3 regions of the Bordetella muralis genome follow, and region 2 is predicted to be linked to each of the others. Evidence: predicted binding sites of a transcription regulator. Region 2 holds the regulator's gene; each other region holds the start of a gene.
The links. Region 2 encodes LexA, which represses DNA repair genes until DNA is damaged. Its sites were predicted from a motif close to ACTGTATNNNNATACAGT; they were not measured.
Positions count from the first base shown of each region.

Region 1: ACYVIT_RS07495 (DNA topoisomerase IV subunit B) is a predicted target of LexA. The motif match lies at 7,448-7,465, and genes of this name have one in related genera.
Region 3: ACYVIT_RS07085 (PA0069 family radical SAM protein) is a predicted target of LexA. The motif match lies at 2,961-2,978, and genes of this name have one in related genera.

Region 1 is NZ_BAAGVF010000003.1:527,359-537,198, forward strand. Features, by position in the region: gene glnE (bifunctional [glutamate--ammonia ligase]-adenylyl-L-tyrosine phosphorylase/[glutamate--ammonia-ligase] adenylyltransferase) at 1-1,706, opposite strand, end outside; gene ACYVIT_RS07480 (YhdP family protein) at 1,787-5,581, shown strand; gene rho (transcription termination factor Rho) at 5,659-6,915, opposite strand; gene trxA (thioredoxin TrxA) at 7,033-7,359, opposite strand; gene ACYVIT_RS07495 (DNA topoisomerase IV subunit B) at 7,670-9,631, shown strand; gene parC (DNA topoisomerase IV subunit A) at 9,792-9,840, shown strand, end outside.
Region 2 is NZ_BAAGVF010000006.1:1,291,863-1,301,702, reverse strand. Features, by position in the region: gene tig (trigger factor) at 1-1,112, shown strand, start outside; gene clpP (ATP-dependent Clp endopeptidase proteolytic subunit ClpP) at 1,115-1,768, shown strand; gene clpX (ATP-dependent Clp protease ATP-binding subunit ClpX) at 1,872-3,170, shown strand; gene lon (endopeptidase La) at 3,370-5,829, shown strand; gene lexA (transcriptional repressor LexA) at 5,944-6,645, opposite strand; gene ACYVIT_RS16875 (amino acid aminotransferase) at 6,945-8,147, opposite strand; gene uvrB (excinuclease ABC subunit UvrB) at 8,224-9,840, shown strand, end outside.
Region 3 is NZ_BAAGVF010000003.1:435,821-445,660, reverse strand. Features, by position in the region: gene ACYVIT_RS07095 (EamA family transporter) at 222-1,094, shown strand; gene ACYVIT_RS07090 (hypothetical protein) at 1,194-1,682, opposite strand; gene ACYVIT_RS07085 (PA0069 family radical SAM protein) at 1,695-2,954, opposite strand; gene ACYVIT_RS07080 (sulfate adenylyltransferase subunit 1) at 3,269-4,570, opposite strand; gene cysD (sulfate adenylyltransferase subunit CysD) at 4,591-5,499, opposite strand; gene ACYVIT_RS07070 (phosphoadenylyl-sulfate reductase) at 5,510-6,262, opposite strand; gene ACYVIT_RS07065 (sulfate/molybdate ABC transporter ATP-binding protein) at 6,265-7,326, opposite strand; gene cysW (sulfate ABC transporter permease subunit CysW) at 7,340-8,248, opposite strand; gene cysT (sulfate ABC transporter permease subunit CysT) at 8,245-9,129, opposite strand; gene ACYVIT_RS07050 (sulfate ABC transporter substrate-binding protein) at 9,151-9,840, opposite strand, start outside.

The DNA.
Region 1 (9,840 bases), on a different contig from region 2:
AGGTATTGAGCCGCCCATGGGCTGGCAGCCACCATGCGGGCCACCCGAGCCAGTGTGTCCGGGAATTCGGCCAGCAAAGCCAGATAGGCACTGCGCTGTGCGATGGTTTCGATCAGGTCGAGTAAGCGCACGGCAGCCTGTTGCGGCGCTGACGTCTGCTGGGCGGCCTCGATGGCGGCAGGCAGCAGCGTTTCGAGGCGGCGCCGGCTGCTCTCCGGCAGGGTGCGTACGCGCGGGCCGTTCAACAGGGATTCGGCACGGCGCAGCAGGTCGTCGGCATCCTCGCCGAAGGCCTGCTTGATTTGTTCTGCCAGGCGGCTTTCCGCATCGTGTTCGTCGTCATGGGATGATGACTTGGCATCCTGGGCGTGGTCGAGCCTGGAGGCGGTTGCGGGCTGATCGTCGGTGTCGCCCATGCCGGCCAGACGGAAAGCGTTGCGAAATGTCTGTTCTACAAAGGTCCTGTGTTCCGTCAACGTGCGTTCGAATTCCTCGCTGCCCAGGCCGAGGGCGTTGGCCAGACGAGCGCGTTGTTCGGTATCGCCCGGCAATAGGTGGGTTTGCTCGTCTTCGCGATACTGCAGGGTGTGCTCGACGCGGCGCAGAAAGCGGTAGGCGTTTTCCAGTCGTTGTGCGTCGTCGGTGCTGATCAGGCCGGCATCGCGTTCGGCGTGCAGGGCCTGCAACAGGCCGCGCCGCTGCAGGGCAGGCATGCGGCCGCCGCGGATGAGCTGGAATAATTGCACGACGAATTCGATTTCGCGAATGCCGCCGTCACCGAGTTTGATGTTGTTGGCGCTGTCGACGCCGTTGCGCGCCAAGGCGCGGCGCTGCCAGTCCTGGCGGATGCGTTCGCGCAGGGCGCGTAATGATGCCAGGGCATCGAAGTCGAAATATTTCCGATAGACAAAGGGTACACGCAGGCTTTCGAGCTGGCGGGCTTGTGCGGTGGAGTCGCTATCGGGAAAGGCCTGCGCCGGAATCAAGCGCGCCTTGAGCCAGGCATAGCGCTCCCACTCGCGGCCTTGGGCGACGAGATAGTGTTCGAGCGCATCCAGGCTCCACGCGGGTGGGCCGGAGTCGCCGTCGGGGCGCAGGCGCAGGTCGGTGCGAAACACCTGGCCGTGGGCGTCGGCCTCTGACAGCACAGGCATCATGCGGCGCGTGAGACGCCCATAGAACTCGTGATGGCTGATGCGGCGGGGGCCATCGGTTTCCCCTTCTTCGCCATACAGCATGATCAGATCGATATCTGATGAGACGTTCAACTCGCCGCCGCCGAGCTTGCCCATGCCGAGGATCAGCATCTCCTGAGGAGCCCCGGTGGCGGGATCGCGCGGGATGCCGTGGGTCTCAGCCAGTTCTGCTGCGACGCTGCGATACGTGATGGCCACCGCCAGATCTGCGAGGGCCGTCATGGCGCCTACGACTTCTTCCAATGTGGCCTGGCCCGCCAGGTCGCGCACCATCAACGTCGTGAACACGCGTTCGCGCAGTTTGCGCAGGACCTCCCGGCATTGCGGGACCGGCAGGACGGCCGAGGCCTCGGCGCCTGCCAGTTCTGCTTGCCAGGCGGCCAGCACATTCGGCGTGACGGGGTGATGGCTGGCGACTTCCAGCCAGGCAGCCAGATCGGGATGGGTATCGACACGGCGGCGCAGATAACCGGACCAGGCCAGGGCGGGGGCGAGCAGAGAGGCAGACATGGGAGGGGAGTGCAGACGGAAAGACGCGTTTCAGGTATAAGGGGACGATACCCCAAGAAGTTCTTTCTGCCCACTGCTCTGTGTCGTTAATCGCCAAAGTCTTCCGTTGTCTATTCTGGACCGGTTTCGCCATATATATTGCCGCGGCCGCTGCGCTGCTCGGCTTGCGATATTGGATCCTGCCCAATATCGATCAGTGGCGTCCCCGCATTGAGGCCTATGCCAGCGATGCCCTGGGCGCGCGCGTGCAGATTGGCGAGCTGAGAGCGGATTGGCGCGGCCTGAATCCGAGTCTGCGCTTAACGTCGTTGGTGGTGTACGGCTCGGACAACGAGCCGGTGTTGACCTTGCCGACGGTCTCGGCCGTGTTGGGCTGGCGCAGCGTACTGGTGTTGTCGCCGCGTTTGCTCAGCCTGCGGGTGGATGGGCCGGAATTATGGGTTCGTCGCGACGCGACAGATCATTTGTGGATCGCAGGCCAATCGATCGATCTCAATACCGATACGGACAGTGAGCATGACCGCTCCCCGTTGGTGCGCTGGTTGGCGAATCAACGTGATCTGGCGTTGGTTGGCGCGACAGTGCACTGGCAGGATGAACTGCGGCAGGCTCCCGATGTGGCGTTGCGCAACGTCAGTCTGCGGCTTTACAACGGATTGCTGTCTCACCGCTTTGCTTTATCGGCAGAGCCGCCTGCCACCCTGGCAGGTGAGGTGATGGTGCGTGGCAACGTTCATCGCAATCCTCTGCAGGTGGGGGCGCCCCGTTGGACGGGAGAGCTCTATGCGGAAATCAAGGATGCTGAACCCGAGGCCTGGACACCCTGGCTTTCCGTGCCGGCCGTGTCGGGTCGAGGGGCAGCGCGTGCCTGGTTGACCCTGGATGAGGGAAAGATCACCGATCTCACGGCCGATGCGGCATTGCGCGAGGTGCGATGGCACGCGACCGATGATGCGAGTGCAACGCTCTCGCCATCGCAATCCGGCGGCGAGGCGTCGGCGACGTCTTCCACCTCTGCATCCGGGGCCATCGAGCGTTCCACGGCGACGTCGGCCTCCGGCACGAAAACCCAGACGGCACAGGTAGCTGATGGACATGCTTTTCCATCCGGACCGACGCGGGCGTTGCGCCTGGAGTCTGGCACTTTCCATCTGCAAGGGCCTCCAGGCAGCGTCGTGCAGTGGGACGGCGTGCCGCTGGCTTCCGCGGCAGAGGAGGCGGGGATGACCGTCCGGGCTGAGTTGACCGGCCTGCAGGCCAATCTGCCCGAGACATTCGATCCCGCCTTGCTACAGGCCGATACGGTGCGTCTGGATGCGACTGTGCGTCATCCCTCGCAGCAGCCATTGGTGGTCGACGTCAGGCAGTTTGACCTCGCCAATGAGGATCTGGATGCCCGTCTGAATGGGCGCTGGATCGGGCAGGGCAAGACCATCGCGGGCACCGCGGATTTCCAGGGAAACCTGGCTCGCGGCAGTATGTCGGCGATTCACAAATACCTGCCTTTGACCGTGAACGCCGATGCGCGTGAATGGCTGGCGCGTGGCCTGCCTGCGGGACACATCCGCGATGCTTCAGTGACGGTGAAAGGCGACCTGGACGAATTTCCCTTTGAGGACAAAGAGGATCATGGCCAGTTTCGTATTGCGGGCGCCTACAGCGGGGCGATCGTCGACTATGCGCCGCCGCACGGTCGGAACAAGGGCTGGCCGCGGCTGGAAAATGTCTCGGGTAACTTTGCCGTGGATAAAGTCAGCCTGTCGCTGGATACGCCGGGCGGAGCGATCGCGCATATCGGTGATGACCATACGCTGACGATCGGGGCGGTGAGGGCCACGATTCCCGACATGGAGCACGCGTCGACGCTGCATCTCGATGGTGAGATCTCCGGGGCCGTGCCCGCCTATATGGCGCTGGCAAACCATTATCAATTGGGACAGTTGTTGGACGGCATTCTTGATACCGCCGAAGGCACCGGCAATTGGCGGGTGCCGCTGAAGCTCGAGGTGCCGCTGTTGAACGCGGAAGACACCAAGGTGGATGGACGGATCGTGTTCGCGGACAATGATTTCCGTTTTGTGCCGCAAATGCCGATGTTGCGGGAATTGCAGGGCGAACTGATGTTCTCCGAGCGTGGATTGCGGGTCGATACGCTGCGCACGCAGTTTCTGGGCGGCCAGGCACGTATCAGCGGCAAACTGGAGCAGCGCCAGGACGCGTTGCTTGTCGAAGGAACGCTACCGGCCTCGGGACTGGCGCAATGGATACGCAACCCTCTCATGGAACGCCTTGCGGGCCAGACGTCGTATCGCGGGCATGTCGGCTATGGGCCGGGCGGGATACTGGATCTGGATATTGATTCGGACCTGGCTGGGATGGCGATCGACCTGCCCGCACCGCTTGGCAAGACGAAAACGGCTGCGTTGCCGCTGAAAGCGAGTTGGGGTGCGTCGAGTGCAGCCGATAGCGGCAAGCGCGATCAATTGTCGGTGAAGGTCGGATCGGATATCGCTTTGTTGCTGGAGCATGACCGCGCCTCTCGCGGCAGTTACTTCGCACGCGGCGCGCTGGGTGTCAGCCGGCCCGCTGTCCTGCCTGCGGTCCCGGGGATGCTGGTCGATATCCAAATGCCGGAATTGGATCTGGATGCCTGGCAGCAGGTGACCGATGAGGCCGGGGTCGGCAAGAAGGCCGATAGGGATAAAGACGCGGCGGCGCGTTCGGATGCGCTGCCGATACTGAACCAGATCAATGTGAATACGCAGCGTCTGCAGGTGGCGGGCTGGTCGCTGGACAGTTTGACGCTGGCCGCCACGCGCCCGCAGCCCACGCAGTGGCAGGTGTCGCTGAATTCCAAGCAGGCGGCCGGTTCGCTATCCTGGCAGGAGGCTTCAGGCGCGATTGCCGGGCGCGTGATTGCGCGGCTCAAGCATCTGGCCTTGGGAGGGGATTCGGACGTGGCCACCAGCATGCCCGTCAAGGACAGGCCGACCCCCGACGATGACCTGTCCGATATCCCGGCAATCGATCTGCAGGCCGACCAATTTTCCTTGTATGGCCGCGATGTCGGCAAGCTCGAGGTCTTGGGAACCAATCTGGAAAGAGGGCAGTTGTGGCGGTTGGACAAACTGCACATCGGCAATGAGTCGGCGACCCTGGATGCGACGGGCAGTTGGCGGCTTACCGGCGCGCAGCGAGGCCTGACTGTCGATGCCAAGGCCCAATTCAAGGATCTGGGCGCATTTGTGGACCGCATTGGCTACAAAGACTACGTGGGCGGCGGCAGTGGTTCGATCGTGGGCAAGTTGACGTGGCGCGATCTGCCCTGGACGCATGATCTGGCCAATCTCGATGGCAAGATGCAGATCAGCCTGGACAAAGGGCGGTTCTTGAATGTGAATTCCCGCAGCGCCCGTTTGCTGGAATTGCTGTCCTTGCAATCATTGCAGCGCTTGGCCAAGCTGGAGGCGAATCCAGCCGATGCCTGGCGCGACGGTTTCCCGTTCGACACGATCCGGGGGGATATGGCCTTGAGCCGCGGTATCGCGCACACCGAGGGTTATAAGCTCAACGGCCCGGTGGCGACGATTGTATTGGCCGGCGATACCGACATCATCGCCGAGCAGTGGAACATGAAAGCGGTCGTGATTCCCAATCTGGATGCCAGCGGGGCGGCCGTCGTGACGGCATTGGCGGTGAATCCCTTGATCGGGCTCGGCGCGTTTGTGACGCAGTGGTTATTGAAACAGCCGCTGGCTCGCGCGATGACAATGGAATACGCCGTGACGGGATCGTGGGATGATCCCAAGGTTGCTCCGATAGAGACGAAGCATGTGCCAAATCATTCGCCGAATAATGACTATGTCGAGCATTAAAAACGGGCGCTGCAAGAGCGCCCGATACAGACCTGAGGCGGGCCGCGTATCCACGTACGGACCCTGATGCCTAGGATTTATTTCTTCATCATGTCGAAGAACTCGGCGTTGGTCTTGGTGGCGCGCATCTTGTCCAGGATGAATTCCATCGATTGGATTTCGTCCATGTCGTGGATGAACTTGCGCAACACCCAGACCTTTTGCAGCAGGTCGGGTTTGATCAGCAGTTCTTCGCGGCGGGTGCCGGATTTGTTCAGGTTGATGGCCGGATAGACGCGTTTTTCGGCCAGACGGCGCTCGAGGTGGACTTCGGAGTTACCCGTGCCCTTGAATTCCTCGTAGATGACTTCGTCCATACGGCTGCCGGTTTCGATCAGTGCCGTACCCAGGATGGTCAGCGAGCCGCCTTCTTCGAGGTTGCGCGCAGCGCCGAAGAAACGCTTGGGGCGTTGCAGCGCGTTGGCGTCGACACCACCGGTCAGGACCTTGCCCGAAGCGGGCACCACGGTGTTGTAGGCGCGCGCCAGACGGGTGATGGAGTCCAGCAGGATCACCACGTCTTTTTTCATTTCGACCAGACGCTTGGCCTTTTCGATGACCATTTCCGCGACTTGTACGTGGCGGGTGGCGGGCTCGTCAAAGGTCGATGCGACGACTTCGCCGCGCACCGTGCGCTGCATCTCGGTGACTTCCTCGGGCCGTTCGTCGACCAGCAGGACGATCATGACGGCTTCGGGGTAATTGGTCGTGATGGCGTGCGCGATGTGCTGCATCATCACGGTCTTGCCCGATTTGGGGCTGGCGACGATCAGACCGCGCTGGCCTTTGCCGATGGGGGCAAAGATGTCCATGATCCGGCCGGTCAGGTTTTCTTCGCTCTTGATGTCGCGTTCCAGACGCATCGGCTGATTCGGGTGCAGCGGCGTCAGGTTCTCGAACATGATGCGATGCTTGATCGCTTCGGGGGCCGAGCCGTTGACCTTGTCGACTTTGACCAGGGCAAAGTAACGCTCGCCGTCTTTCGGCGTGCGGACCTCGCCCTCGATGGAGTCGCCGGTGTGCAGGTTGAAACGGCGGATCTGTGACGGCGAAATATAGATGTCGTCGGTGCTGGCCAGGTACGAGGTCTCGGGAGAACGCAGAAAGCCAAAGCCGTCGGGCAGGACTTCCAGTACGCCGTCGCCGAAGATCTGCTCGCCTTGTTTGGCCCGGCGCTTCATGATGGCGAACATCAGCTCTTGCTTGCGCAAGCGGTTGGCGTTTTCGATTTCCAGGCCGGCGGCCATTTCCAGCAACTGCGAAACGTGCAGCGCCTTCAGTTCATTGAGGTGCATCGCGGTGAAAGGGGGATAGTAGAGAAGGGTCTTGGCGGCAGGCCACGGACGGGCCCGCGCGGTAATCTCAGACGGAGCGCCGACCAGGTCGGCGATGTGTTTACAACACGTAGTGTATTACAACGCGCCGTCGAGGAAAGCAGTTAATTGCGATTTTGACAGGGCGCCGACTTTCGTGGCGGCGGCTTGGCCATCCTTGAACAGCATCAGCGTGGGGATGCCACGGATGCCATATTTGGCGGCGGTGTCCTGGTTTTCGTCGACGTTCAGCTTGGCGACCGTCAGGCGGCCGGCGTACTCGGAGGCGACTTCCTCCAGGAGGGGGGCGATCATCTTGCAGGGGCCACACCAGGCCGCCCAGTAATCGACCAGCACCGGCTGACCGGATTTGATCACATCGGTATCGAAGCTTGCATCGCTGACGTTCTTGATTTGCTCGCTCATGGTGATTCTCGGTTCCGCGGCATGATGGGCGTCAGACGCCCCTGCCATTTTTGTTCTACTAAAAGGTAGGTGAGGCATTAAGCATACCACTGTTGAAAACAACAGGGTTTGCCAGTTTTGTGTAGCATGTTGCGTCGTGGTCGACGGAATCCAGAAACTGGCACAACGCCATTCTGTCATTCTTTGACCTGCAAACTACTTATCCTACCGAATTCGGACTGGTCAGGACGTGCGCATCCTACCTAAGGCCGCGCAAAATCTAGACTTATCCGTAAAATGTCGGTTTTTTTCCACAGATCTTGGGGATAACTTGGCTACACCACGTTACACCGAAGCCTCCATCCGAGTCCTGAAGGGGCTGGAGCCGGTGCGTCAGCGTCCGGGCATGTACACCCGCACCGAAAATCCCCTGCACGTCGTGCAGGAGGTCATCGACAATGCCGCTGATGAGGCGCTCGCCGGCTACGGCAAGCAGATCCAGGTCACCCTGCATACCGACGGCAGTGTGTCGGTCGAGGACGATGGCCGCGGGATTCCCGTCGGCCTGCACCCCGAAGAAAACGCGCCGGTGGTCGAACTGGTCTTTACGCGGCTGCACGCCGGGGGCAAATTCGACAAGCAAGGCGGCGGGGCTTATGCCTTTTCCGGTGGCCTGCACGGCGTCGGGGTATCCGTCACCAACGCACTGGCGACGCGGCTCGAAGTCGTCGTCTGGCGCGATGGCGCGACCAACCGTCTGGTTTTCCAGGGCGGCGATGTGACCGAGCCCTTGGCGCCGTATCCGGAAGCAGGACGCAAAAAGTCCGGCACCCGCGTGCGTGTCTGGCCCGACGGCAAATATTTCGACAGCCCCCAGATCCCACTGGGCGAGCTGAATCACCTGCTGCGCAGCAAGGCTGTACTGCTGCCCGGCGTGAAAGTCACGCTGATCAACGAAAAAACCGGCGACACCAAGGTCTGGCAATACACCGATGGTCTGCGCGGCTACTTGGCCGAGGCGCTGTCAGGCTCGGAACTGATGGTGCCGTTTTTCGAGGGCCAGCAGTATGCCGGCGCCGATCACGAGAGCTTTGCCGACGGTGAGGGCGCGCAATGGGTCGTCGCCTGGACCGAGGACGGCAATGCGGTGCGTGAGTCCTACGTCAATCTGATTCCCACGCCGGCAGGCGGCACGCACGAGTCGGGGTTGCGCGAGGGCCTGTTCTCGGCGGTCAAGGGGTTTGCAGAACTGCACAGCTTGCTGCCCAAGGGCGTCAAGCTGTTGCCCGAGGACGTTTTCTCGCGCGCCAGTTTCGTGCTGTCGGCCAAGGTCCTCGACCCGCAATTCCAGGGGCAGATCAAAGAACGTCTGAACAGCCGCGACGCAGTGCGTCTGGTCGGAGGCTTCGCGAAAAGCGCGCTCGATCTCTGGCTGCACAGCAACGTCGAATACGGCAAGAAATTGGCTGAGCTGGCGATCCGCCAGGCCCAGGCGCGTGCGCGTTCGGCGCAGAAAGTCGAAAAGCGCAAGAGCTCGGGCGTGGCGGTGTTGCCGGGCAAGCTGACCGATTGCGAGTCCTCCGACGCTACCCGTACCGAGGTGTTCCTGGTCGAGGGCGACTCGGCTGGCGGCTCGGCCAAAATGGGCCGCGACAAGGAATTCCAGGCGATCTTGCCGCTGCGTGGCAAGGTCCTCAACTCCTGGGAGGTGGACCGCGATCGTCTGTTCGCCAATAACGAAATCCACGATATTTCCGTGGCGATCGGGGTGGATCCGCATGGCCCGAAAGATTCGCCGGATTTGTCGGGGTTGCGTTATGGCCGCATCTGCATCCTGTCGGACGCTGACGTGGACGGCTCGCACATCCAGGTGCTGCTGTTGACGCTGTTCTATCGTCATTTCCCCAAGCTGGTCGAGGCGGGGCACGTATACGTAGCCAAGCCCCCCTTGTTCCGTCTGGACGTGCCCGCGCAAGGCAAGCGCCCCGCGCGCAAGATCTATTGCCTGGATCAGGGCGAGCTCGAGGCGGCACAAGACAAGCTGCTCAAGGAAGGCGTGCGCGAGGGCGCATGGAGCATCAGCCGATTCAAAGGGCTGGGTGAAATGAATCCAGAGCAGTTGTGGGAAACCACGATGAATCCCGATACGCGACGGTTGCTGCCCGTAGGCTATGGTGCACTGACCCCCGAGGACACCACCAGCATGTTCGACATGCTGATGGGTAAAGGCGAGTCATCGCAGCGCCGTGCCTGGATCGAGGAAAAGGGTAATCTCGCTGAGCTCGATATTTGATTCCGGCCTAATCAGGCAGCTAGACCTGCATGGATCAACACTGCCTTGGCCGACCCGGTAAGAATGCCTCCTGGACTGTGTTCTGCACAATCCGCCCTGAAAAGGGCAGCCAGTGCGTAAGCGCAGCGGAGGCTTTTCCTCAAAGCAATTTCGACGACACATGACTGACAGCAATCAACCTGGCTTGTTTGACGAAGCCGCCGGCGGGG
Region 2 (9,840 bases):
TCAATGGCCAGGTCGGCCGCGCTTTCGAACAAGCCGTCGACGGCGCCAAGCTCCGTGTGGCCGGCGCGCCCACGCTCGAGCCCAAGACCGAAGGCATTGCCGATGACACGCTGGCCTTCACGGCCACCTTCGAGGTGTATCCCGAAGTCGCCGTGCCTGATCTGTCTGCGCTTGCCGTTACCCGTTACGACACCGCCGTTTCTGACGCCGAAGTCCAGCAAACCCTCGACGTGCTGCGCAAGCAACGCGCCACCTACGAGGCCCGCGAAGGCCGCGCCGCCGCAGACGGCGACCGTGTCACACTCGATTTCGCCGGCACCATCGACGGCGTTCCCTTCGAGGGCGGCAAAGCCGAAGACTTCCCCTTCGTGTTGGGCCAAGGCCGCATGCTGCCCGAGTTCGAGGCGGCTGCCAAAGGCCTGAAAGCCGGCGAAACCAAGGTGTTCCCGCTGAGCTTCCCCGAAGACTACCAAGGCAAAGAAGTCGCCGGCAAAACGGCTGAGTTCACCATCACCGTCAAAGAAGTCGCCGAAGGCGTCCTGCCTGAGGTCGATGGCGAGTTCGCCAAGGCCCTCGGCCAAGCTGAAGGCGACGTCGAGAAACTCAAGGCCGACATCCGCACCAACATCGAGCGCGAAGTCAAAGCCCGTTCGCAAGGCCGTACCAAAGCCAGCGTCATGGACGCCCTGGTCGAGGCCGGCAAATTCGACGTGCCCAAAGCCCTGGTCGACAGCGACGTAGAGAGCCGTGTCCAGGCTGCCCGCGAAGAGCTCAAGCAGCGCGGCATCCCCAACGCCGAGTCCGTGCCGATCCCGGCCGAAGCCTTCACGACTGAATCCGAGCGTCGCGTGCGCCTGGGCCTGCTGGTTTCCGAACTGGTCAAACAAGCCCAATTGCAAGCCAAGCCCGAACAAGTCCGTGCTCGCATCGAAGAGTTCGCGCAAAACTATGAACAGCCTGCTCAGGTTGTCAGCTACTACCTGACCGACCGCCAGCGCCGCGCTGAAATCGAAGCCATCGTGCTCGAAGACAACGTCGTGCAACACGTGCTCGAAAAAGCCAAGGTCACGGAAGAGCAGGTACCTTTCGATCAGTTGATGGGGATGGCGTAAGCATGCAGCGGTTTACCGATTTCTATGCGGCAATGCATGGCGGGGCTTCGGTCACGCCGACCGGCCTGGGTTACATTCCCATGGTCATCGAGCAGTCCGGGCGCGGTGAGCGCGCCTATGACATCTATTCGCGCCTGCTGCGCGAGCGTTTGATCTTTCTGGTTGGCCCCGTCAATGACAATACGGCCAACCTGATCGTGGCGCAGCTGCTGTTCCTGGAGTCGGAAAACCCCGATAAGGACATCTCGTTGTACATCAACTCGCCCGGCGGGTCGGTGTATGCCGGGATGGCCATCTTCGATACCATGCAGTTCATCAAGCCCGATGTTTCGACGTTGTGCACAGGCCTGGCCGCCAGCATGGGTGCATTCCTGCTGGCAGCGGGCAAAAAGGGCAAGCGTTTCACTTTGCCCAATTCGCGTATCATGATTCACCAGCCCTCCGGCGGTGCGCAGGGTCAGGCCTCTGATATCCAGATCCAGGCCCGGGAAATTCTCGACCTGCGTGAGCGTCTGAACCGCATTTTGGCCGACAACACCGGCCAACCCGTCGACCGTATTGCCGTAGACACAGAGCGCGACAACTTCATGTCGGCCGAAGATGCGGTATCGTATGGTTTGGTGGACAAGGTTCTCGCATCCCGTTCCGAGGGCTAGGCTCGCGAAACACCGGGCCTAAGCAGTGCCGTGACGTCCAAGTAAGCGTTGAATGCGCCGGCCTTGATCGGCGGCGCATTTTCACCAGAGATACGAAACACATATGCCTGATAAAAAGGGACCGGCCGACGCAAAAGTGCTGCACTGCTCGTTCTGCAACAAGAGCCAGCACGAAGTCCGCAAGCTGATTGCAGGGCCATCGGTGTTCATTTGCGATGAGTGTATTGACCTCTGCAATGACATCATCCGCGAAGAAGCGCAAGCTTCAGCGCGTGCCGCTATACGGTCTGAGCTGCCTACGCCGACCGAAATCAAGACCTTTCTGGACCAATACGTCATCGGCCAGACGCTGCCCAAGCGCATGCTGGCCGTGTCGGTGTACAACCACTACAAACGCATTCGCCACGGCGAAATCAAAGGCGACGAGGTCGAGCTCTCCAAGAGCAACATCATGCTCATCGGGCCGACCGGCTCGGGCAAGACGCTCCTGGCCCAGACCTTGGCCCGCATGCTGAATGTCCCGTTTGTGATGGCCGACGCCACCACCCTGACCGAAGCCGGTTATGTGGGTGAAGACGTTGAAAACATCATCCAAAAGCTGCTGCAAAACTGCAACTACGAGGTCGACAAGGCTCAGCGCGCCATCATCTATATCGACGAAATCGACAAGATCTCGCGCAAGTCCGACAACCCCTCCATCACCCGCGATGTCTCGGGTGAGGGCGTACAGCAGGCATTGCTCAAGCTCATCGAAGGCACCGTCGCGTCCGTGCCGCCGCAGGGTGGCCGCAAACACCCCAACCAGGATTTCGTCCAGGTTGATACCACCAACATTCTGTTCATCGTGGGTGGTGCGTTCGACGGCCTGGAAAAAGTCATCCGCGACCGTACCGAAAAGTCCGGCATCGGTTTCTCCGCCTCCGTCAAGGCAAAGTCCGAGCGGGGCGTAGGCGAGTTGTTCAGCGAAGTCGAGCCCGAGGATCTGATCAAATTTGGTCTGATTCCCGAGTTGGTGGGCCGTCTGCCCGTCGTGGCGACCCTGGACGAGCTCGACGAGGCTGCGCTCGTTCAAATCCTGACCGAGCCCAAGAACTCGCTGATCAAGCAGTTCCAAAAACTCTTCGCCATGGAAGGCGCAGAGCTCGACATACGCCCCGGTGCACTCAAGGCCATTGCCCGCAAGGCGCTCAAGCGCAAAACGGGCGCTCGCGGCCTGCGTTCCATTATCGAAGGTGCCTTGCTCGATACCATGTATGACTTGCCTTCTCAGGGCAACGTCAGTCGCGTGGTGCTTGACGAAAATGTCATCGATGGCGACGGCAAACCCTTGCTGATCTACGCCGACGAGACGGTGACCTCCGACAAACCGGCTCAACCCCAGGTGCGAGGCGCAGCTGCTTGATTCGTTGCTTCGTCAAGCAAAGCAAAATCCAGCAAAAAAACCCGTTTTGTAACGGGTTTTTTTGCATTTAGGGGGTTATGCGGACGACGACGGCTTGAATTTTCGGCTATTGTTCCCATATCAGACGTAACGGATTCGGATAACCAGCTCTGCTTGGGATCCGATCTACATTACGCCGAGTCAAATCAAGGAATCCTATATGTCTGCCAGTCAGACCCTGCCATCCGAACCCATCGACCTGCCGCTGCTGCCTCTGCGCGACGTGGTGGTGTTCCCGCACATGGTTATTCCGCTATTTGTGGGCCGTCCCCGTTCGATCAAGGCGCTCGAAGTCGCCATGGAATCGGGCAAAAGCATCATGCTGGTGGCGCAAAAATCCGCCGGCAAAGACGATCCTACGCCCGAAGACGTCTACGAAATCGGCTGCGTGGCCAGCATTCTGCAAATGCTCAAATTGCCTGACGGCACCGTCAAGGTGCTGGTTGAGGGCACGCAACGCGCACGTATCGATACGATCGACGACGCCGAAACGCATTTCGTGTGCCAGGTGACTCCCGTCGAGCTCGATCCTGCGCAAAGCTCAGAGACTGAGGCGCTGCGTCGCGCGATCGTGGCCCAGTTCGAGCAGTACGTCAAACTCAACAAAAAGATCCCGCCCGAGATTCTGACCTCGCTGGCCGGGATCGACGATGCCGGCCGTTTGGCCGACACCATCGCCGCGCATCTGCCGCTCAAGCTCGAGCAAAAGCAGACAATGCTGGAAATCCTCGGTACTTCCGAGCGCCTCGAGGGCTTGCTGACGCAGCTGGAAACGGAAATCGACATTCTCCAGGTCGAAAAGCGTATCCGTGGCCGCGTCAAAAAGCAGATGGAAAAGAGCCAGCGCGACTACTATCTGAACGAGCAAGTCAAAGCCATTCAGAAAGAGTTGGGCGAGGGCGAAGAAGGCGCCGACATCGAAGAGCTCGAAAAGAAAATCATTGCTGCGCATATGCCCAAAGATGCGCGCAAGAAAGCCGACGCCGAGCTCAAAAAGCTCAAGCTCATGTCGCCCATGTCGGCCGAAGCCACCGTGGTGCGCAACTACATCGATACGCTCATCAATCTTCCCTGGAAGAAAAAGAGCAAGATCAACAACTCCATCAGCAACGCGGAAAACGTGCTCGATGACGATCACTATGGCCTGGAAAAGGTCAAAGAGCGCATCGTCGAATACCTTGCCGTGCAACAGCGTGTAGACAAGGTCAAGGCCCCGATTCTCTGCCTGGTAGGCCCTCCTGGCGTCGGTAAAACCTCGCTGGGACAATCCATCGCGCGTGCGACGAATCGCAAGTTCGTCCGCATGGCTTTGGGCGGCGTACGCGACGAGGCCGAGATCCGTGGCCATCGCCGCACCTACATTGGCTCCATGCCCGGCAAGATCGTGCAGAACATGAGCAAGGTCGGTGTGCGTAACCCGCTATTCCTGCTGGACGAGATCGACAAACTCGGTATGGATTTCCGCGGTGATCCCGCCTCGGCATTGCTCGAGGTGCTCGATCCCGAGCAGAACCACACGTTCCAGGATCACTACATCGAAGTCGACTTTGATCTGTCCGACGTCATGTTCGTGGCAACCAGCAACACGCTGAACATCCCGCCCGCCTTGTTGGATCGTATGGAAGTCATTCGTCTGTCGGGCTACACCGAAGACGAAAAAATCCATATCGCTCGTGACCATCTGCTGCCCAAGCTGATGAAGAACAACGGCGTCAAGGAATCCGAGTTGGTGGTCGACGATTCGGCCCTGCGCGATATCGTGCGTTACTACACTCGCGAGGCCGGTGTCCGCGCACTCGAACGCGAAGTCGGCAAGATCTGCCGCAAGGTCGTGAAAGAGTCATTGGCTCAGGCCGACAAGGCCAAGACCGAGGGCAAGGCTGCGTCGCAAGCACTCGAGCCCGTCAAGGTCGACGCCGAGAACCTCAGCAAATACCTGGGCGTGCGTCGTTATACCTTTGGCATGGCAGAAAAGGAAAACCAGATTGGTCAGGTCACCGGTCTGGCCTGGACCGAAGTCGGCGGCGATTTGCTCACGATCGAAGTCGCCGATATGCCGGGCAAGGGCGTGATTCAACGTACCGGTTCGCTTGGTGACGTGATGAAAGAGTCGGTAGAGGCCGCCCGTACCGTCGTGCGCTCGCGTGCACGTCGTCTGGGTTTTGCCGACAGCGTGTTCGAAAAGCACGACATGCACGTTCACGTCCCTGAGGGTGCTACGCCCAAGGACGGCCCATCGGCCGGTATCGCCATCACCACTGCCATGGTCTCGGCCCTGTCGCGCATCCCGGTGCGTGCTGATGTCGCCATGACGGGTGAGATCACCCTGCGTGGCGAGGTCTTGCCGATCGGCGGCCTGAAGGAAAAACTGCTGGCGGCTCACCGTGGTGGTATCAAGACGGTGTTGATCCCCGAGGAAAACGTCAAAGACTTGGCCGATATTCCGGACAACGTCAAAAACCACCTCGAGATCGTGCCGGTGCGTTGGATCGACAAGGTGCTCGAGCTCGCGCTCGAACGCCAGCCCGAGCCACTGTCCGACGAAGAAGTCGTCAAGGAACCCTTGGTCGCCAAAGCAGCGGAAAACGCTGCGCCAAGTGATCCCGTGTTCAAGCACTAAGCCTTAAGCAGTTCGTGCCATGCCAAATGGTATGGCACAAAGGCCCCCGGACTCATTACAAGTCACGTATGAGTCCGGGGGCCTTTTGCTGCTAGCGGCAAGTAGAGCGGTTAATTAATGCAGTGCCTGCGTGCGGATCAGGCCGACGGCAATGCCTTCAAGTGCAAAATCTAGTGTCCCATCCACCACGATCGGCGAGAAGTCTGGATTTTCGGGCAGGAGTTCGATGTGTCCCTGGCGGTGCTGCAGCCGTTTTACCGTAACGTCGTCGCCCAGGCGGGCAACGACGATCTGACCATTGCGCGCCTCGCTGGCTCGTTTGACGGCGAGCAGATCGCCTTCGAGGATGCCGGCGTCGCGCATGCTCATGCCGCGTACTTTCAACAGGTAATCGGGCGTCTGGGCAAACAGCCCCGGATCCACCCCAACCTCGCGCTCGACATGCTCGGCGGCCAGAATGGGGCTGCCTGCTGCTACACGACCTACCAGCGGCAGTAATAACCGGCTCATGGCTTCTGCGGCAAATCCTGCGAGGCTTGGTGGTGCTGAGACGCCGGCAGCCGATGTGGCATGGGAATGAGAAGAACTAGCGGGATCAACGGACTCTATCAGTCGAATGCCGCGCGATGCGCCTGCCGTCAATTCGATGGCCCCCTTGCGTGCGAGGGCCTTGAGGTGGTCCTCAGCGGCATTGGGAGAACGAAAACCCAATGCTCGGGCGATTTCGGCACGAGTAGGAGGAAAGCCGGTGCGTGCCACCGTTTGCCGGATGTGGTTCAGGATTTCCTGTTGGCGTTCGGTAAGTTTGGTAGCCATGGCAATGATCCGCTTCGGACTGTATGAATATACAGCTGGATTTTGGACGAGCCTGTATAAAAAAGCAAGTCAGGTGGGGGCGAATAGGACCGCAGGAAAGATGCACATCGCCAAATGCTCGCCGCAGATGGCAGGCATTTGGTAGGCAGGCCGCGCAGAAAGTAAGCAGAATGTCCGCCTCCTGTAGACGAAGGCGGGTCCCTCGGAAGGGGGGAGGGATGCTGAGATGCGCAGGCTAAAAGAAAAAGGACCCGTTCTTGCGTCCGGGTCCTTCAGTCAGGCGTCGATGCGTCTGCGATTTACTTGATCACCGCCGCGATTGCCTTGGCGACTGTATCGATATTGTGGCTGTTGAGCGCAGCAACGCAGATGCGGCCGCTGGATACAGCATAGATGCCGTGTTCTTCACGCAGGGTGTCGACTTGTGCCGAGGTCAGGCCAGAATACGAGAACATGCCGCGCTGTTCGCGTACGAAGCTGAAGTCTTGCGAGGCGCCCGCAGCCTTGATTTTATCGACCAGTTGTTCGCGCATCAGGCGGATACGGTCACGCATGCCGGCAAGTTCCTGTTCCCACAGCGTGTACAGCTCGGGCGTATTCAACACCGACGACACCACCGTGCCACCGTGCGTGGGCGGGTTGGAGTAGTTGGTGCGGATCACGCGCTTGAGCTGGCTCAGCACGCGTTTGGCTTCGTCCTGATTGCCTGCGACCACGGTCAGGGCGCCCACGCGCTCGCCATACAGCGAGAACGATTTCGAGAACGACGAGCTGATCAGCATCGTCAGGCCCAGATCGGCAAACAGACGCACGACGGCAGCGTCCTCTTGCAGACCGGCGCCAAAGCCTTGGTAAGCGATGTCCAGGAACGGCACCAGGTTGCGCGACTTGACCACCTGGGCGATCTGTTGCCACTGCTCAGCCGTCGGATCAACGCCAGTCGGGTTGTGGCAGCAGGCGTGCAACACGACGATGGTTTGTTCAGGAGCGGCCTGCAGCGAAGCCAGCATGCCCTGAAAATCCAGGCCGTGCGTTGCGGCGTCGTAATAGGTATAGGTGTCGACCGGGAAACCTGCACGCTCGAACAGGGCGCGGTGGTTTTCCCAGCTGGGATTGCTGATCAGCACTTTGGACTGGGGCAGCAATTGGCGCAGGAAATCTGCGCCGATTTTCAGTGCGCCGGTGCCGCCCAGAGCCTGGGTGGTCAGCACGCGGCCTTCGGCGGCCAGCGTGGAATCAGCACCCAGCAACAGCGTTTGAGCGCCCTTGTTGTAGCCGGCAATGCCCTCGATGGGCAGATAGCCGCGTGCCGCGGCGGCTTCGATACGCGCAATTTCGGCCTTGCGCACAGCAGCCAGCAGGGGAATGCGACCGTCGTCATCGTAGTACACGCCCACGCCCAGATTGACTTTACCAGGGCGGGTATCAGCGTTGTATTGTTCGTTCAGACCCAGGATGGGGTCGCGCGGCGCAAGTTCGACGGAATCGAAAAGAGAGCTCATGAGAATTCGCTAAGGGTAGATAGACGCGGAAGGCACTGCTGTGGATAATGGGGGGTTTACCCTCAGACAGTCTAGCATGACAGCTCCTGGATTCGTCGATTTCCCCGACAGCCCCTTTTATTTGTATCAGCCCTATCCGCCCGCAGGCGACCAGCCTGGCGCGATCGAGGGGCTGAGCGAGGGCATTCGTGACGGTTTGATGTGCCAGACCTTGCTGGGTGTGACAGGCTCGGGCAAGACCTACACCATGGCCAATATCATCGCCCGGCTCGGTCGGCCCGCGTTGGTATTGGCGCCAAACAAGACGCTGGCGGCCCAGTTGTATGCCGAAATGCGCGAGTTCTTTCCCAAGAACGCCGTCGAGTATTTCGTGTCGTACTACGACTACTATCAGCCCGAGGCGTACGTCCCCACGCGCGATCTGTTCATTGAAAAGGATTCGTCCATCAACGAACATATCGAGCAAATGCGCCTGTCTGCGACCAAGAGTCTGCTGGAGCGGCGCGACACGGTGATCGTCGGAACCGTCTCGTGTATCTACGGTATTGGTAATCCCGGTGATTACCACGCGATGGTGTTGATTCTGCGCTCTGGGGACCACATTTCCCGGCGCGAAATCCTGGCTCGCCTGGTCGCCATGCAGTACACGCGCAACGATGCGGACTTCACGCGTGGCACATTCCGTGTGCGCGGCGAGACGATCGATATTTTCCCGGCGGAAAGCCCCGAATTGGCGCTGCGCCTGACGCTGTTCGATGACGAGATCGAGGCGCTGGAATTGTTCGACCCGCTGACGGGCCGCGTGCGCCAAAAAGTCCCGCGCTTTACCGTCTACCCGGGTTCGCACTACGTCACGCCGCGTGATACCGTGCTGCGCGCCATCGAGACGATCAAGGAAGAGCTGCGCGAGCGCCTGAAATTTTTGACTGCCGACGGCAAACTTGTCGAAGCGCAGCGCCTGGAGCAGCGTACGCGTTTCGATCTGGAGATGCTGCAAGAACTCGGGTTTTGCAAGGGCATCGAGAACTACTCCCGGCATTTGTCCGGGGCAGCAGCAGGCGAGCCGCCGCCTACGCTGATCGACTATCTACCGTCCGATGCATTGATGTTCATCGATGAAAGCCACGTCACGATCGGGCAACTGGGGGGTATGTATCGGGGGGACAGGGCGCGTAAGGAAACCCTGGTGCAGTATGGTTTTCGGCTGCCTTCTGCGCTGGACAACCGCCCATTGAAACTCGAGGAATTCGAGGCGCGTATGCGCCAGTGCGTGTTTGTATCGGCGACGCCTGCTGCGTACGAGCAAGAGCATGCGGATAACGTGGTCGAGCAGGTTGTACGGCCGACCGGGTTGGTGGATCCTCAGGTCGAAGTGCGCCCCGCGCGTACCCAGGTCGACGATTTGCTGGGCGAAATCAAGCAACGCGTGGCCGCTCAGGAACGGGTGCTGGTCACGACCCTGACCAAACGCATGGCCGAGGATTTGACGGATTATCTGTCCGAGCACGGCGTTCGGGTTCGCTATTTGCACTCCGATATCGACACAGTCGAACGGGTCGAGATCATTCGTGATCTGCGATTGGGCACCTTTGATGTGTTGGTCGGCATCAACTTGCTACGCGAGGGGTTGGATATCCCTGAGGTGTCGCTGGTCGCCATCCTCGATGCTGACAAAGAGGGCTTTCTCCGTTCG
Region 3 (9,840 bases), on a different contig from region 2:
GGCGCCGGCCAGGGCCGGGACCTTTGCTGTACGCAAGCAGAGGATGAGGTTTGTGGTAAACCGAGCATTCTACATCAAATCAAGACTTTACGTACATACCACCTGCACGCGCGCAGAAATCCCAGGCCTTGTGCAACACCGTCCCCTTTTTGGGCGGTTTTAGCAGTACCCTTGCAGATCGAAATGTCATATTTCTGTCATATACCGCAACTGCAGCACCCATGTCTTACTCGTCCCTGATATTGGTTGTCTTGGCGGCCATGGCCCACGCCTCGTGGAATTTGTTGGCCAAACGAGCCGCCATGGTGGGTCCGGTCTTTGTCTTTGCCTATGGGCTGTGCGCTACGCTGTTATATGCGCCCTGGGTGATATGGATCCTGCTGCACGAAGGGATGGTCTGGAGCTGGCCCGTCATTGTGTGCATCCTGGCATCCAGCGCCCTGCACCTGGGTTATAGCCTGTGTCTGCAACGCGGTTATCAGGTCGCGGATCTGTCGGTGGTGTATCCCATCGCCCGCGGTACTGGCCCCCTGCTGTCTACCGCAGGCGCATTTTTACTATTGGGCGAGCCCGCAACGACCACCGGGATCATCGGCATGCTGTGCGTCGTCGGCGGCGTGCTGCTGATTGCCACACAGGGCAGGCTGTCGTTATTCCGCCAGCCCCAGGCATGGCTCGGCGTGCGCTGGGGCATTGTGATTGGCCTGTTCATCGCGACATACACCGTGGTAGACGCCTACGGCGTCAAGGTGCTGCTGATCATGCCGGTGCTCTTTGACTGGTTCACCTGTGCTACACGTACCGTCATGATGGCGCCGCACGTCATGAAGCGCCGCGCGGAAAATTGGCAAGCCATGCGGGAATACTGGCGCCTCGCCTGGGCCGTCGGCCTGTTGTCGCCGCTGGGCTATATCCTGGTGCTCTATGCGCTGCGCAACGGCGCACCGTTGAGCCTGGTCGCCCCCGCCCGCGAAATGTCGATGATGCTGGGCACCCTCGCCGGCATGTTTCTCCTGCGAGAAAAGGTCGGCGTCGGACGGCTACTGGGATGCCTGGCCATTCTGGCCGGGGTGATCCTGCTCGGGTCCAGCTAAACGGGCTCTCGGACGGTCGCTACGGCACAGCGTGATTTGGCCGTATGCAGGCGAACACTGCTACTGTGCAACGAGGCCTCTAACCACGGAAAAGCAGGCTTAAAACCCCGCTGCCGCCCCGAGCCACATCAACCCGGGAATCAACGCCCCCCACATCGCGACCAGCAAGACATCACCCACCATTTGGCGCACGGTCACGCCCTGGCTCAGTGCTCGGCTGGCCGTCCCCATGGACTGGCTGTGCGCGGCCATCGTATCCATTGACAGTGCGGCGGCAGACACATGCGTCTGAGCAGCACCGACGATCGGCTGGGAAATCCGGGCCGCGGGCGTCGGTTGAACAACCGGCTGAACCTCAATGGCCGGCGCCTCTACTGGCTGGACAACGGTGGCAGTGCCGATGACATCCGACTGCGCAGCCGGCGCCAAGGCGCGATGACGCCCCTGGGACAAGCCAGAAGAAAAAGGCCATTTGGCAGGCTGACGCAACACACCGACTGCGGCTCGCGCCAGCATGCGTGGTACCCAGGTCGGCAGCCGGGAAGGCAAGGAAACAACGGTATCGGAAGCAAGCGTGGCAGTGGACATGAAAGGCTCCGGTTAGAACAGCGCTAACTGCGGTGAAGACGAAAGCGGCGACGAGGATTTCGATTGCCGGGATGAGCTCTGCCCTGCCGCCGAGGCAGCCGAGACAGAGGACGCCGGGCTCGCTGCCCTGGGCGCTTGGAACAAATGCGTGACCAACTGGGAGCGAGTGGTATTCAGGCCCAGTTTGCGTACGGCCAGGTTGAAACGCTGACGCAGCAAATTGGCCCACAGGCCCGTGCCCCGCATCCGCGTGCCAAATTGAGGGTCGTTGCGCCGGCCATTGCGCATATCCTCGATACGGTGCAGCACGCGCTGCGCGCGATCGGGGAAATGGGCCTCCAGCCATTCCTGGAAAACAGCTTTGACCTCCCAGGGCAGGCGCAGCACGGTATAGCTGGCGTAGCAGGCACCTGCCTGGCGTGCGTCCTGCAGGATGCGTTCGAGAGATTCGTCGTTAATGAATGGAATGATGGGTGCCACCAGCACGCCCACGGGCACTCCGGCATTCGTCAGCGTGCGAATGGCCTGAATGCGCCGCCAGGGGGCAGATGCGCGCGGCTCGAGCGTGCGCGCCATCTCGGTATCCAGTGTCGTCACGCTGATGTACACCGTGATCAAGCGCTGCTCTGCCAGAGGCTGCAACAGGTCGAGATCGCGCTCGATCAGCGCGTTTTTGGTGACGATCGTGGCGGGATGCCGTGTTTGCAGCAAGAGCTCAAGCACGCCGCGGGTCAGCTGCCATTCGCGCTCGATGGGCTGATACACATCCGTCGCCGAGCCAATATTGATCGGCGAAACGCGATACCCCGGACGCGCCAGCTCGGCTCGCAACACATCGACGGCATTGGCCTTGGCGATCAGGCGAGTCTCGAAATCCAGCCCGGGGGAATACCCCAGGTAGGCGTGAGTCGGCCGGGCGTAACAATAGACGCAGCCATGCTCGCACCCACGATAGGGGTTCACGGCGACGTCAAAGGGAATATCGGGAGAATCGTTACGTGAGAGGAGCTTGCGCGCCTGCTCGGACGTTACAGTGGTCTTCAGGGTCGATTCGGGAACGATGGGAATGTAACCGCCGGCAATGTCGGCGTCGGAAACATCGTCCTGGGAAGCCGCCACCTGCCCGCTGGACCAACCGTCGTCGGCAGGCTCACGCTCGGTCTGTTCGAATCGATGCCGAACATTAGTAACCGCTCCCCGGCCGCGCAAGGCGGCGGGGGCGGTAGCCGGGGACCCAGAACCGGCGGAAAAAGCGTGCTTGGTGCGTTCCATGAAAGTACTGTACAAAAAACCAGTACTTTCAGCAAGCCCCAAATGCCCTAATCGGGCGAAATCTCACTTTACCCCAAGACGCGCTCGCCGTCTGAACAATCGATTTCACACTTTGGAAATCGGCTGGAAACCCGCATGGATATTGGATTTAGCCTAAAAACAACAGGCCGCCGCCCCTACGGACGGCGGCCAATGAGGCCCGTTTTGGTCTCGACATGAATCACCGCCTGGGAATTCAGACAGCACAGCAAGTTCGGAGCAAACTGATGAGCAGTACGTGCTGAATTCTGACGCACTCGGACACGCGCGAGCGCCTAACGCAGCATGCCTGCAGCCGCGGTTTGATGCGTGGCCTCGTCGATCAAAATGAACGCTCCCGTTGCCGGCGCATCGATATAACTGTCAACCGCCAAGGCTTCACGTGTCGCGAACGATACGCGGCCAATCTCATTCATATTCAAGGTGCCGCTGTGGTTTTCGACCTCCTGCAACTCGTGAATATCACGATGCGTCAACACGCTGCGGATCTTCGCCGACGTCAGACGCGTGCCATGCTTGAGCAAGTACTTGCGAGCCGGATTCAAGGCTTGCGTATCCAACCAGCACAGCTCTGCCTCGAACTCACGTCCCACGCGCGCGGGAGCGGCAGCATGCGACAACACATCGCCACGCGACACATCCACATCGCGGTCCAACACGATAGTGATGGAATCACCAGCAACCGCGAGGTCTACAGCGCGATCGAATGCCAGAACCTCTTTCACGCGTGCGGCAACACCGGAGGGCTGAATCACGACGTCATCACCGGGACGTAATTCGCCGCTCGCAATCCGGCCCGCATAACCACGGAAATCCTCCGCGCTGTCACCTCCGTGACGCGACACCCATTGCACGGGGAATCGCAGCGGGCGTACGGCGGCTTCGCTATCGGTGCCGCCTAATTGTTCCAGCAGGCTCAGCAGCGGTGGGCCGTCATACCACGGCGTTTTGTCCGAACGGTTGACAACGTTGTCGCCTTCGAGCGCCGACAACGGCAGCACGTGATGGTGCGCGATATTCAAACGGCGCGCGAGCTCTGCATACGCATCACGGATGCGTTCGAATACGGCTTGATCCCAGTCAACCAGATCCATCTTGTTGACCGCCACCACGATATGGCGAATGCCGAGCAAGTGAGCGATGGTGCTATGGCGTTTGGTTTGCGTCAGCAGTTGGCCATCGGCAGCCCGCGTCGCATCGATCAGGATAATCGCGGCATCGGCGGTCGAGGCGCCAGTCACCATATTACGCGTGTACTGCTCGTGCCCCGGCGCATCGGCCACGATGAACTTGCGTAGCGGGGTCGAGAAATAGCGGTAGGCGACATCGATGGTAATCCCCTGCTCACGCTCGGCCTCCAGGCCATCGGTCAGCAATGAGAAATCAATCCCGTCACCCACCACGCGTTTGTATTTGGCGCGGGAGATCGCATCCAGTTGATCGGCAAACACGCCCTTGCTGTCATACAGCAAACGCCCGATCAAGGTCGATTTACCGTCATCAACCGAGCCGGCCGTAATCAGACGCAGAACACCATTGTCGGTATCCGGCAGAAAAGAGTCATTCACAGCATTCATGTCGAAGTCCGGTAATCAGTTCAGAAATAGCCTTCTTTCTTGCGGCGCTCCATCGAGGCCTCGGAAGTCTGGTCATCCATGCGCGTCGCGCCGCGCTCGGTAATATCGGTCACGGCAGTCTCGGCGATGATGGCCAGCGGATCCGTCGCATCCGATGCCACGGGGCACGTGCAAGAGATGTCGCCGACCGTGCGGAATCGCACAGCCAGGTTTTCCACCCGCTCGCCGTCTTGCGGCGGCGTCAACGGTGTTACCGGTACGAGCAGCCCCTTGCGGCGCACAACGTCGCGTTGATGGCTGTAGTAGATCGACGGCAACGCCAACTGCTCGCGCTGGATGTACTGCCACACATCCAATTCGGTCCAATTGGAAATCGGAAACACCCGCATGTTTTCGCCCTTGTGCACGCGGGTGTTAAATAGATTCCACAACTCGGGACGCTGGGCTTTCGGATCCCACTGACCGAACTCGTCGCGGAACGAAAAAATGCGCTCTTTCGCGCGCGCTTTTTCTTCGTCACGACGTGCGCCGCCAATGCACGCATCAAACCCGAATTCTTCGATCGACTCCAGCAGCGTCACCGCCTGCGCCGCGTTGCGTGAATCAGTCTCGCGCCGCAGCACCACACTGCCGCGACGGATGGAATCCTCGACGCTGCGCACAATCAGGGTCTCGCCCAACTCGGCGGCGCGTTGATCGCGAAATGCAATCACTTCATCAAAATTATGCCCCGTGTCGATATGCATCAGCGGAAACGGGAAACGGCCCGGACGGAAGGCTTTTTCCGCGAGTCGCAACAGCACGACTGAATCCTTGCCCCCGGAGAACAGCAACACGGGTTTGGCGCATTCGGCCGCCACTTCGCGCAGGATGTAAATCGCTTCGGATTCCAGCCAATCGAGATGACTGCGATTGAGAACGACAGACATGATTTTCCTTTTATACAGAAGTCGGTTTTTCTGGTGCCGCGACGACCGAGATCACCCGGTTGCCCGCATGAAGGCCGCACTCTTTGGAGTCGGAGGATTCCCACCACCACCGTCCCGCCCGCACATCCTCGCCCGGACGGATGGCGCGCGTGCAAGGTTCACAGCCGATCGAGGGATAGCCTTGGTCATGCAATGGGTTGTAGGGAATGTCCAGAGCGCGAATGACATGCCACACGTCTTCTTCGCTCCAGGCGGCCAGGGGGTTGTATTTGTAGAGACCGAACACAGGGTCGTGCTCGGCCTCCGGCAGCTCGCCGCGCGTGGCGGCCTGGGCACGGCGTTGCCCTGTGATCCAGGCGCCACGGCCCGCCAGCGCGCGCTTTAACGGCTCGACTTTGCGGATCTGGCAACAGGACTTGCGCAAGTCCACGCTTTCATAGAAAGCGTAGGTCCCATGCGTTTTCACATACTGATCCACTGCCTCAGTATCGGGGCGATAGATCGTCAACTCACGGCCGTAACGCTCGCGCACGGCGTCGATCATGCCTAGCGTTTCAGCATGCAGACGGCCAGTGTCCAAGGTAAAAACCTCTAACGGAAAGCCGCCGTCGTAGATAGCGTGTGTCAACAACATGTCCTCGGCAGCGAGCGACGATGCCAGCGCGGCGTCAGGATACTGCTGGGCGATTTCGGCCAGACGCTCTTGCAGTGTGTGCCAACGCACTGCCACGGCCGGATCTAATGCGGAATCAATGACTGTCATAGTTATGCCGCGGCAAAAACCCGAGCACGGCGCGGTCGCGCCAGCAAGCTTTCGCCTTCCTTCAGTTCAAGTTCACGATAGAGTTGCTCCGGCACCTGCGCTTCGATCGTGGCCTGGATGTCCTGACGTTCCAGTTCCAGATAGGCGCTCGGCCCGGCTAAATACACGTGGTTCAGGCGCACGGGAATCCCCTGCCCCAAACCGTTGTCACGCGCCAGATCGATCTCGTGTGGACGCACATAGGCAATTGCCTGCTGCTGATGGGCCTTGGCCAGATCGGGCGCAGGCAGCTCGACGCCATGCGCATGCCAGACGCCATTGGTCGCATGACCGGCCAACTGGTTGACGTCGCCCAAGAACCCGTAGACGAACGGCGTCGCCGGGTGCTCCCAGACCTCGCGCGGTGTACCCACCTGCTCGATACGGCCGGCATTCATCAAGACCACGCGGTCGGCGACTTCCAGGGCCTCTTCCTGGTCGTGCGTGACGAACACGCTTGCCACATGCAGTTCGTCGTGCAGCCGGCGCAACCAGCGGCGCAGCTCCTTGCGCACCTTGGCATCCAAGGCGCCGAACGGCTCGTCCAGCAACAGCACCCGCGGCTCCACCGCCAAAGCGCGAGCCAGCGCAATACGCTGGCGCTGGCCGCCAGATAGCTGCGCCGGATAACGATCGGCCAGCCAATCCAACTGCACGAGGTTCAACAACTCGTGCACCTTCTGACGGATCTGCGTTTCATTGGGACGCTGCGCGCGACGCTTGACCCGCAGACCGAAAGCCACGTTCTCAAACACGGTCATGTGTTTGAAGAGCGCGTAATGCTGGAACACAAAACCGACCTGACGGTGGCGCACGTCCACATCCGTGGCGTCCTCGCCAGCAAACAGGACGCTGCCTGTATCGGCGGTTTCCAAGCCCGCGATAATGCGCAGCAGGGTCGTTTTCCCGCAACCGGACGGACCGAGCAACGCAACCAACTCACCGGTTTCGATATGCAGAGACACATCGTCCAGGGCACGGAAATCACCAAAGCGACGCGAAAGATTTTTGACTTCAATACTCATGCCAGGAACTCCATCATGCCGTTGTCGGCTGAGGCGTCGCAACCGGTGCGGCCACGCGGGCCTCCATCGGTTGATCGACGGTATCGGGCCGTGCGCTGCGCCACTCGACCACGTTTTTGATCACCAGCGTCACCAGGGCCAACAAAGCCAATAGCGACGCCACGGCAAACGAGGCCGCAAACTGATATTCACCGTACAGAATCTCGACATGCAGCGTCAGCGTATTGGTCAGCCCGCGTATATGGCCCGACACCACGGACACCGCTCCGAACTCTCCCATCGCACGGGCGTTACACAGGATCGCACCGTAGAGCAAGCCCCATTTGATATTGGGCAACGTCACACGCCAGAATATCTGCCAGCCGCTGGCGCCCAGCGTCAATGCAGCCTGTTCCTCTTCGCTGCCCTGCGCCTGCATCAGCGGAATCAGCTCGCGAGCAATAAAAGGAAAGGTCACAAACAAGGTCGCCAACACCACGCCAGGCACGGCGTAGACGATCTTCAAGTTGTGATCTTCCAGAAAGGGCCATATCCAGCTTTGCGAACCAAACAACACGACGAACACCAGCCCTGCCACGACCGGCGACACGGAGAACGGCAGGTCGATCAAGGTGATCAGCAATTGTTTGCCGCGGAACTCGAACTTGGCGATCGCCCAGGCCGCAGCCACACCAAAGACCAGATTCACCACCAGCGATATGGCCGCCACCCACAGCGTCAACTGGATTGCGCTCCAGGCATCGGGCTCGGTGATCGCCGCGAGATAAAGCGCCCAGCCTTTCTTGAAGGCTTCGACGAACACGGTGATCAGGGGCAACAGCAGGAACAGCGTCAAAAATGCCAGCGCGACGCCGAGCAGCAGGCCGCGCACCCAACGCGGTTCGGTCAGATGATTGGGACGATCCGTCACGGCAGAACTCATGCAAACCTCCTGCCACGACGGGCTTGCCAACCTTGCAGCAAATTAATAAAGAGCAGCAACACAAATGAGATAGCGAGCATCACCGTGGCAATCGCAGCGGCGCCTACATAGTCGAATTGTTCGAGCTTCGACATGATCAGCAAGGGAGTGATCTCGGTCACCATCGGCCGATTACCCGCAATGAACACGACGGAACCGTATTCGCCGACTGCCCGCGCGAATGCCAAGGCAAAACCGGTCAGCAGCGCCGGCACAATGGTCGGCAGCAACACACGCCGCACCGTTTCCCATCGATTGGCGCCCAGGCTGGCGGCTGCTTCTTCGATCTCGCGTTCAATATCCTCCAGGACAGGCTGCACGGTGCGCACGACAAAAGGAATGCCGATGAACACCAGTGCCACCACAATGCCGATCGGAGAGAACGCCACTTTCAGGCCGAACCAGTTGTCCAGCGGTGCGCCCAGCCAACCTGTTTTGGTATAGAGCGCCGTCAGCGCAATCCCCGCTACAGCCGTGGGCAACGCAAACGGCAGATCCACCATTGCGTCCAAGATTTTTTTGCCGGGAAACTGATAGCGCACCAAGACCCACGCCACCACCATACCGAACACCAGATTCACCAACGCTGCGATGAGCGCAGCACCGAATGTCAGTTGATACGAATACAACGCCTGCGGCGTAGTGACCACGCGCCAAAAACCCTCCCATCCCAGGCTTGCGCTCTTGAGCGGCAAGACCACCAGAGGCAGCAGTACCAACAAGCTCAGGTACACCACCGTAAAACCCATGGAAAGCCCAAAACCCGGCAAGACGCCGGGTCGTTTCCGTTGCCGGCCAACGGGGGCTTTCGCCCCCGCAGCCGTGGTCATGGCTGAAGTCATGATTGCATCCCGCCCTCTGGCCTATTTGCCGTTAGGCAGATAAATCTGGTCAAAGACCCCACCATCGCTGAAATGCGTGGCCTGCGCCTTTTTCCAACCGCCGAAGATGGCATCGTCAATTGTCACCAGCTTCACTTTGGGGAACTGCTTGCCGTACTTCTCGGCCACGCTCTTGTCGGTCGGACGATAGAAATTACGAGCAATGATTTCCTGCGCCTCTGGTGTGTACAGGAACTCCAGATAGGCCTGAGCAGCGGCACGCGTGCCCTTGCGATCGACGTTCTTGTCCACGATGGCGACGGGGGGTTCAGCCAGAATGGACAACGAAGGCACGACGATATCGAACTTGTCCGGGCCCAATTCCTCTTGCGCCAGGAACGCTTCATTTTCCCAGGCCAGCAACACGTCGCCGACACCGCGTTCGACAAAGGTCGTCGTCGCTCCGCGGGCACCGGTATCCAGCACCGGCACATGCTTGAACAAGTCGCTAATGAAAGCCTTGGCCTTGCTTTCGTCGCCACCGTTTTTCTCCAGTGCATAGGCCCAGGCCGCGAGGTAGTTCCAGCGTGCGCCACCCGAGGTCTTCGGATTCGGTGTGATGACTTCAATGCCGTCCTTGACCAGATCATTCCAATCATGGATTTGCTTCGGGTTGCCCTTGCGGACCAGGAAAACGATAGTCGAGGTATAAGGCGAGCTGTTCAAAGGCAA